One region of the Enterobacter sp. PL_is514 genome, then DNA from elsewhere that is predicted to be linked to it. Evidence: predicted binding sites of a transcription regulator. Region 1 holds the regulator's gene; the other holds the start of a gene.
What was found. Region 1 encodes PurR, which represses purine synthesis genes. Its sites were predicted from a motif close to CANGCAAACGTTTGCNTG; they were not measured.
Positions count from the first base shown of each region.

Region 1 (4,014 bases):
TGGCAATCAGCAGGGTTAAGAAGCCCTTCAGCGTGCCGCTCACGGAACGGTCGGCAAATTTCCCGCCGAGATAGTTGCCGATCGAGAAGCCCACGCCTATCAGTACCAGCATCGCGGTCACAAAGAGAGGCGTTGCGTGGGTGATGTCATGCAATACCGGTGAAATATAGGTGTAGAGGGTAAACATCGCCCCTGCCCCCAGCACGGTGGTGAGCAGCGCGGAGAGGACCTGCGGGCGCACCAGCACCGACAGCTCTCTGCGCACGTCAGGACGTTCACCCGCGCTGCCTTTCGGCAGGGAGAAGAACAGCGCCACCATCGCGACCACGCCCAGCCCGGCCGTTGCCAGGAAGGACATCCGCCAGCCGATCGCTTCCCCCAGCCAGGTTGCCGCAGGCACCCCGCCGATGTTGGCAATCGTTAGCCCCATAAACATGGTTGCTACGGCGCTGGCCTGCTTATGTTTTGGCACCACGCTGGCAGCCACGACCGATCCCAGCCCGAAGAACGCGCCGTGGTTAAGGCTGGTCAGAATACGAGACAGCATCAGCGTGGTGTAGTCCGGCGAAATGGCCGAAAGCACGTTACCCAGGGTGAAAATCGCCATCAGGAAAATCAGCGCATTGCGGCGCGCGCGGTGCGAAAGGAGAAGCGTCATCAGCGGCGCCCCCACCATCACGCCGATAGCATAGGCGCTGATTAACATCCCTGCCGCAGGGATCGAGACGTCCACGCCGCGGGCGATGACGGGCAGTAACCCCATCGGGGAGAATTCAGTGGTGCCAATCCCAAAAGCGCCAATCGCCAGGGCCAGCAGGGGAAAATTGATTTTCATGCGTCAACTCCGGATGCCGTGTCATGTGGTGACACAGAACAAAGAAGCGGAAAGCATGACATCAATCACAAAAAATGAGAAGTTAACAAAATGGCAAAAGATTTTTGCCAGAGAAGTAACAATCGGGTCGATCGGGAGGGAGAAGGCTCTCCCTCCGCGTAAATCAGTGCAGCGCAGCCGTCAGACCGGCCGCGACAATCAGAGCCAGCACAATAACGGTGGTGAACAGCGAAAACTTCAGATCGGAACTCATCAATTTTTCTCCTTTTAATCCCCCCACGAAAAGTGAGCCTGCTCATTTTTGCATAATTTACGTCAAAAATCTTCCTGGATTTAGGCTGATAAACACTTTACCTCTTCCCCTTTTCATCAAGATAGGACAAAATTCCACGCTAAATTTATTAGCGTACCGGCCATTGACCCCCTCCTGACGTCCCGTGTCGTTTTCCCGGCGTGCCGCAATTCAAGATTGCGTGATAAGGGTGAGAGAAGGCAAACGTTTACCTTCAAGTTTTTCAGGAGTTTAGGATATGGTCTGGAGTGACATTTAATGGCAACAATTAAAGACGTAGCAAAACGCGCAAACGTTTCCACTACAACCGTATCACATGTAATTAACAAAACCCGCTTCGTGGCGGAAGAGACGCGCAACGCCGTCTGGGCAGCGATCAAAGAGCTGCACTATTCGCCAAGTGCGGTTGCGCGCAGCCTCAAGGTTAATCACACCAAATCCATTGGATTGCTGGCCACCAGCAGTGAAGCGGCCTATTTTGCCGAGATCATTGAAGCGGTAGAGAAGAACTGCTTCCAGAAAGGCTATACCCTGATTCTGGGCAACGCATGGAACAGCATAGAAAAACAGCGTGCCTACCTGTCGATGATGGCGCAAAAGCGCGTTGATGGCCTGCTGGTAATGTGTTCCGAGTACCCGGAATCCGTACTGTCGATGCTCGAAGAGTATCGCCATATTCCCATGGTGGTCATGGACTGGGGCGAAGCGCGCGCGGATTTCACTGATTCCGTTATCGATAATGCCTTTGAAGGCGGCTATATGGCCGGTCGTTATCTGATCGAACGCGGTCACCGCGAGATTGGCGTGATCCCCGGTCCGCTGGAGCGCAACACCGGCGCGGGCCGTCTGGCCGGTTTTATGAAAGCGATGGAAGAAGCGCTGATCAACGTGCCGGAAAACTGGATTGTGCAGGGCGACTTTGAGCCGGAGTCGGGCTACCGCGCAATGCAGCAGATCGTCTCCCAGCCACACCGTCCGACCGCCGTTTTCTGCGGGGGTGACATCATGGCTATGGGCGCGCTCTGCGCTGCCGACGAGCTGGGTCTGCGCGTACCGCAGGATATTTCCGTGATCGGGTATGACAACGTGCGTAACGCGCGTTTCTTCACGCCAGCGTTGACCACCATTCACCAGCCGAAAGATTCGCTGGGCGAAACGGCCTTCAATATGCTGATGGACAGGATCGTCAACAAACGTGAAGAGTCGCAGTCCATTGAAGTTCACCCGCGTCTTATCGAACGCCGTTCCGTTGCGGACGGTCCGTTCCGCGACTACCGTCGTTAATCGCTTTACGGGGCCAGCTATGCTGGCTCCCGTAACCATTCCCGGTTTAGCGTTTCGCTGTCTCCCAGATAATCCAGCAGCCAGGCCATCGCAGGCGAGACATCACTTTGCTGCCAGGTCAGGCAGCAGGCCGCATCCGGGAACGGATTCTCCAGCGTCAGCTCAACCCACTCTCCGGTATCGATGCGCGGACGCGCGAAATGAACGGGCACCATCGCGACGCACAGTCCGGCGCTGAGGCACGTCGCCGACGATTCCCAGTCAGGGGCCACCACCCGCCGCTGGTTGTCCAGAAGCCAGGTGATACGCTTCGGCAATGAACGGGAGGTATCCTCCAGCACCAGCGACGGCCAGTTGCGCAGCGTATCATCGCTGAGCGGCCCCTCCATCACCGCCAGCGGATGATCGCTTGCCACCACGCACTTCCAGCTCAGCATGCCCATATCGCGAAAGGCGTAACGTCCCCCGACCGGGATCGCCTGCGTGGCCCCGATTGCCATCTCTGCCCTGCCGTCCGCCAGCGCATCCCAGACGCCGTTGAACACCTCCTGCGAGACCCGCAGCTCGACATCTGAAAAATGACGATAGAAATCGACGATCATCTGCCGGGTACGTTCCGGCTTAACGATGTTATCCACCGCGATGGAAAGATGCCCCCGCCAGCCGTTAGCGATCTGCTGACACTGTTCGCGGGTGATCTGCATTTTTTTGATAACAGAACGCCCTTCCTTCAAAAACCACGCCCCTGCGGGCGTTAATTCCACATCACGATGGCGCCGCTCAAACAGCGGAACCGCCAGCCACTCCTCCAGCTGACGCACCGTGTAGCTGATGGCCGAAGGGACGCGGTGCAGCTCCTGCGCTGCACCGCTAAAGCTGCCGTTACGTGCAACAGCATCGACCACTTCAAGAGAATAATCTGACCACATTTTCTGCCTGCAAAAAATTTGAATGCACCCGCCAAATATTAGCGTTTCACAAGCCGCTTTGCACTCCCTACACTCTCCGCCAACGTACACCTGCCTCCTCAGGAGAATAAGAGAATGCAACCCAGGAAAGGATTTTTAGTCTGGCTCGGCGGCTTAAGCGTGCTGGGCTTTTTGGCCACCGACATGTACCTGCCCGCGTTTGCCGCGATGCAGGAAGACCTGCAAACCCCTGCGGCGGCCATCAGCGCCAGCCTGAGCCTGTTCCTTGCCGGTTTCGCTTTCGCGCAGCTGCTGTGGGGACCGCTCTCGGATCGCTTTGGTCGTAAACCGGTACTGCTGCTGGGTCTGGCCATTTTTGCCGTGGGCTGCCTGGGGATGCTGTGGGTGCGCGATGCCACCTGGCTGCTGGTGCTGCGCTTTATTCAGGCCGTGGGCGTCTGTGCTGCGGCGGTGACCTGGCAGGCGCTGGTGACCGACTACTATCCGGCTAACCGCACAAACCGTATTTTCGCCACCATTATGCCGCTGGTGGGTCTTTCCCCTGCCCTGGCTCCGCTGCTGGGCAGCTGGATCCTCGCGCACTTTGACTGGCAGGCCATTTTTGCCACGCTGTTTGCCATCACGCTGGTACTGATGCTGCCGGCGTTTGCCCTTAAGCCCGCGCATAAAAAAGA
Region 1 is NZ_JBVPGN010000034.1:146,316-150,329, reverse strand. Features, by position in the region: gene AC0TNG_RS16345 (MFS transporter) at 1-835, opposite strand, end outside; gene cydH (cytochrome bd-I oxidase subunit CydH) at 999-1,088, opposite strand; gene purR (HTH-type transcriptional repressor PurR) at 1,386-2,411, shown strand; gene punR (DNA-binding transcriptional activator PunR) at 2,429-3,340, opposite strand; gene punC (purine nucleoside transporter PunC) at 3,455-4,014, shown strand, end outside.

Region 2 (4,014 bases), on a different contig from region 1:
GCGTGCACCAGCGTCTGGCATTATGGGAGAAAGGCCTGCAGCAGGGCTTCCACCCGCATCAGCTGATCATGACCGCTACGCCGATCCCGCGCACCCTGGCGATGACGGCCTACGCCGATCTGGATACCTCCACCATCGACGAACTGCCGCCGGGCCGTACGCCGGTCACAACGGTCGCCATTCCTGACACGCGCCGCAGTGATATCATCGACCGCGTGCGCAACGCCTGCACCCACGAAGGGCGTCAGGCCTACTGGGTTTGTACGCTGATAGAAGAGTCGGAACTGCTGGAAGCGCAGGCTGCCGAAGCCACGTGGGAAGAGCTTAAGCTGGCGCTGCCGGAGCTGAACGTGGGCCTGGTTCATGGACGCATGAAGCCTGCCGAAAAACAGGCGGTGATGCAGTCGTTTAAGCAGGGCGAGCTGCATTTGCTGGTCGCCACGACGGTCATTGAAGTGGGCGTGGACGTCCCGAACTCCAGCCTGATGATTATCGAAAACCCGGAGCGCCTGGGCCTTGCCCAGCTCCACCAGCTGCGCGGGCGCGTTGGCCGTGGCGCGGTAGCGTCCCACTGCGTCCTGCTCTACAAAGCCCCGCTCTCAAAAACAGCCCAGATGCGGTTGCAGGTGCTGCGCGACAGCAACGACGGTTTTGTGATTGCGCAAAAAGACCTGGAGATCCGCGGCCCGGGCGAACTGCTGGGCACGCGTCAGACGGGGAACGCGGAATTCAAAGTGGCGGATTTGCTGCGCGATCAGGCTATGATCCCCGAGGTTCAGCGCCTCGCCCGCCACATTCATGAACGCTACCCCGAACAGGCGGCAGCGTTAATTGAGCGCTGGATGCCGGAAACCGAACGCTATTCCAACGCCTGATTCAGGCAAACATCGGCAGCATCAGGTACAGCTTAATCACCAGCGCGTTGACGATATCAATAAAGAACGCCCCGACCATCGGGACCACCAGAAACGCCATGTGCGAAGGCCCGAAGCGTTCGGTGATCGCCTGCATGTTGGCGATAGCCGTTGGGGTGGCCCCCAGACCAAACCCGCAGTGACCCGCCGCCAGCACCGCCGCATCGTAGTTTTTGCCCATCATCCGCCAGGTCACGAACATGGCGTACAGCGCCATAAACAGGGCCTGCACCGCCAGAATCGCCACCATCGGCAGCGCCAGCGAGGCCAGCTCCCACAGCTTGAGACTCATCAGCGCCATCGCCAGGAACAGCGACAGGCAGACGTTGCCGAGCACCGACACCGCCCGTTCAAACACGCGATAGAAGCCCATCAGCGCCAGGCCGTTGCTCAGGATCACCCCGATAAACAGCACGCAGACAAACGTCGGCAGTTCAAACGCTGAGCCCGCCAGCCATTGCGCAACCACTTTGCCCACGGTCAGGCAGATGGCGATCGTCGCGATGGTTTCAATCAGCACCAGCGAGGTAATGCTGCGCCCGACGTCCGGCTTTTCAAATGCGGTCGGCACCAGCTCATCGTCCGGCCTGCCGTCCGGTGTGGTGGAGTGCTTCACCAGATAGCGTGCCACCGGGCCGCCAATCAGGCCACCCAGCACCAGCCCAAAGGTCGCGCAGGCCATCGCCACCTCCGTCGCGTTTTCAAACCCGTAGCGCTCGATAAACAGCTTGCTCCATGCGGCCCCGGTACCGTGGCCGCCCGAAAGGGTAATTGACCCCGCCAGCAGCCCCATCAGCGGATCCAGTCCCAGCAGCGTCGCCATCCCGATGCCGATAGCGTTTTGCATCAGCAGCAGCCCCACCACCACAATCAGGAATACGCCGAGCACTTTACCGCCCGCCCGCAGGCTCGCCAGGTTGGCGTTCAGGCCGATGGTGGCAAAGAAGGCCAGCATCAGCGGGTCCTTCAGGGACATATCAAAATCGATTTCCCAACCCATGCTTTTTTTCAGTATCAGCAGGGCCAGCGCCACCAGCAGACCACCGGCGACAGGTTCAGGAATGGTGTATTTCTTCAGAAGGGAAACGCTATGTACCAGCTTACGGCCAAGCAGTAAGACCAGCGTTGCGGCAACAAGTGTCGACAACGTATCGAGATGAATCATAGAAGGCTCCTGTTTTGCGCGTGTTCCATACACACGCGGCGTTATCCTGGGCCGGTTTGCGCTCTTCATGAGCTCCCGGCGCGAAAAAGTGTAATTTTTTTTCCCGATACGTTGTAGAAAACCTGCTCACAGCGGCAGATTTTCTTCCCTTTTTTTGCTGGCAATCGTTTGCTTTTACCAGGTGGTCAGATAAAATGCCCGCTTTTCCACCGTGGGATTGCCGCCGATGTCCGTTAACACCATAGAGTCGCCTGATGCGCAACCGATTGCGCAGAAGCAAAATAGCGAACTGATTTACCGCCTTGAAGACCGCCCGCCGCTGCCGCAAACGCTGTTCGCCGCCTGCCAGCATCTTCTGGCGATGTTTGTTGCGGTGATCACCCCGGCGCTGCTGATTTGCCAGGCGCTCGGTTTACCGGCGCAGGACACGCAGCACATTATCAGCATGTCTCTTTTTGCCTCCGGCGTGGCCTCGATTATTCAAATTAAAGCATGGGGGCCGGTGGGGTCGGGATTATTGTCGATTCAGGGCACCAGCTTTAACTTCGTGGCGCCCCTGATCATGGGCGGTACGGCGCTGAAAACCGGCGGTGCGGATGTCCCGACCATGATGGCGGCGCTGTTCGGCACGCTGATGCTGGCCAGCTGTACGGAGATGGTGATCTCCCGCGTTCTGCATCTGGCTCGCCGCGTTATCACCCCGCTGGTTTCCGGCGTCGTCGTGATGATTATCGGCCTGTCGCTGATCCAGGTGGGCCTGACCTCCATCGGCGGCGGCTATGCCGCAATGAGCGACCACACCTTCGGCGCGCCAAAAAACCTGCTGCTGGCAGGCGTCGTGCTGGCGATCATTATTCTGCTTAACCGTCAGCGTAACCCTTACCTGCGCGTGGCCTCGCTGGTGATCGCCATGGCGGCGGGTTACCTGCTGGCGTGGGCGCTGGGCATGCTGCCGGAGAACACCGCGCCGACCAACAGCGCGCTGATCACCGTTCCTACGCCGCTGTACTACGGTCTGGGCATTGACTGGGGTCTGCTCCTGCCGCTGATGCTGGTCTTTATGATCACCTCGCTGGAGACCATCGGTGATATCACCGCCACCTCCGACGTCTCCGAGCAGCCGGTGTCCGGCCCGCTGTACATGAAGCGCCTGAAAGGCGGCGTGCTGGCGAACGGCCTGAACTCGTTTGTCTCTGCGGTATTCAACACCTTCCCGAACTCCTGCTTCGGTCAGAACAACGGCGTGATCCAGCTGACCGGCGTGGCCAGCCGCTACGTTGGCTTCGTGGTGGCGCTGATGCTGATCGTCCTCGGCCTGTTCCCGGCGGTGAGCGGCTTTGTGCAGCACATCCCTGAGCCGGTGCTGGGCGGCGCAACGCTGGTGATGTTCGGGACGATCGCGGCCTCCGGCGTGCGTATCGTCTCCCGCGAGCCACTGAACCGCCGCGCGATCATGATTATCGCCCTGTCACTGGCCGTCGGTCTGGGCGTTTCCCAGCAGCCACTGATCCTGCAGTTTGCACCTGACTGGGTAAAAAACCTGCTCTCTTCCGGCATTGCCGCAGGCGGTATCACCGCTATCGTGTTGAACCTCGTTTTCCCGCCTGAGAAAAATTGATTTCTCTCACGGCAGGCAGTCAATGCCTGCCGTGACATCTAATTACACCATTCCCGCCTTGAGGATTGCGCATAAATCGTGCATAACTCCCTTATGTGCGTTTTGCGGGATGGAAGACCATGAAATTTATTGGAAAGCTCCTCATCTATCTTCTGGTAGCCCTGCTCATTGTGATGCTGGCGCTCTACATTCTGCTCCAGACCCGCTGGGGCGCGTCTCAGGTCAGCAGCTGGGTGACGGTGAATACCGATTACGAACTCAGTTTCGACAAGATGAATCACCGCTTTTCGTCGCCTTCCCACATTATTCTGGAAAAC
Region 2 is NZ_JBVPGN010000025.1:122,570-126,583, forward strand. Features, by position in the region: gene recG (ATP-dependent DNA helicase RecG) at 1-875, shown strand, start outside; gene gltS (sodium/glutamate symporter) at 877-2,079, opposite strand; gene xanP (xanthine/proton symporter XanP) at 2,306-3,697, shown strand; gene AC0TNG_RS02680 (AsmA family protein) at 3,817-4,014, shown strand, end outside.
Region 2: a site for PurR is predicted at 2,237-2,254, ahead of gltS (sodium/glutamate symporter). Genes of this name have one in related genera too.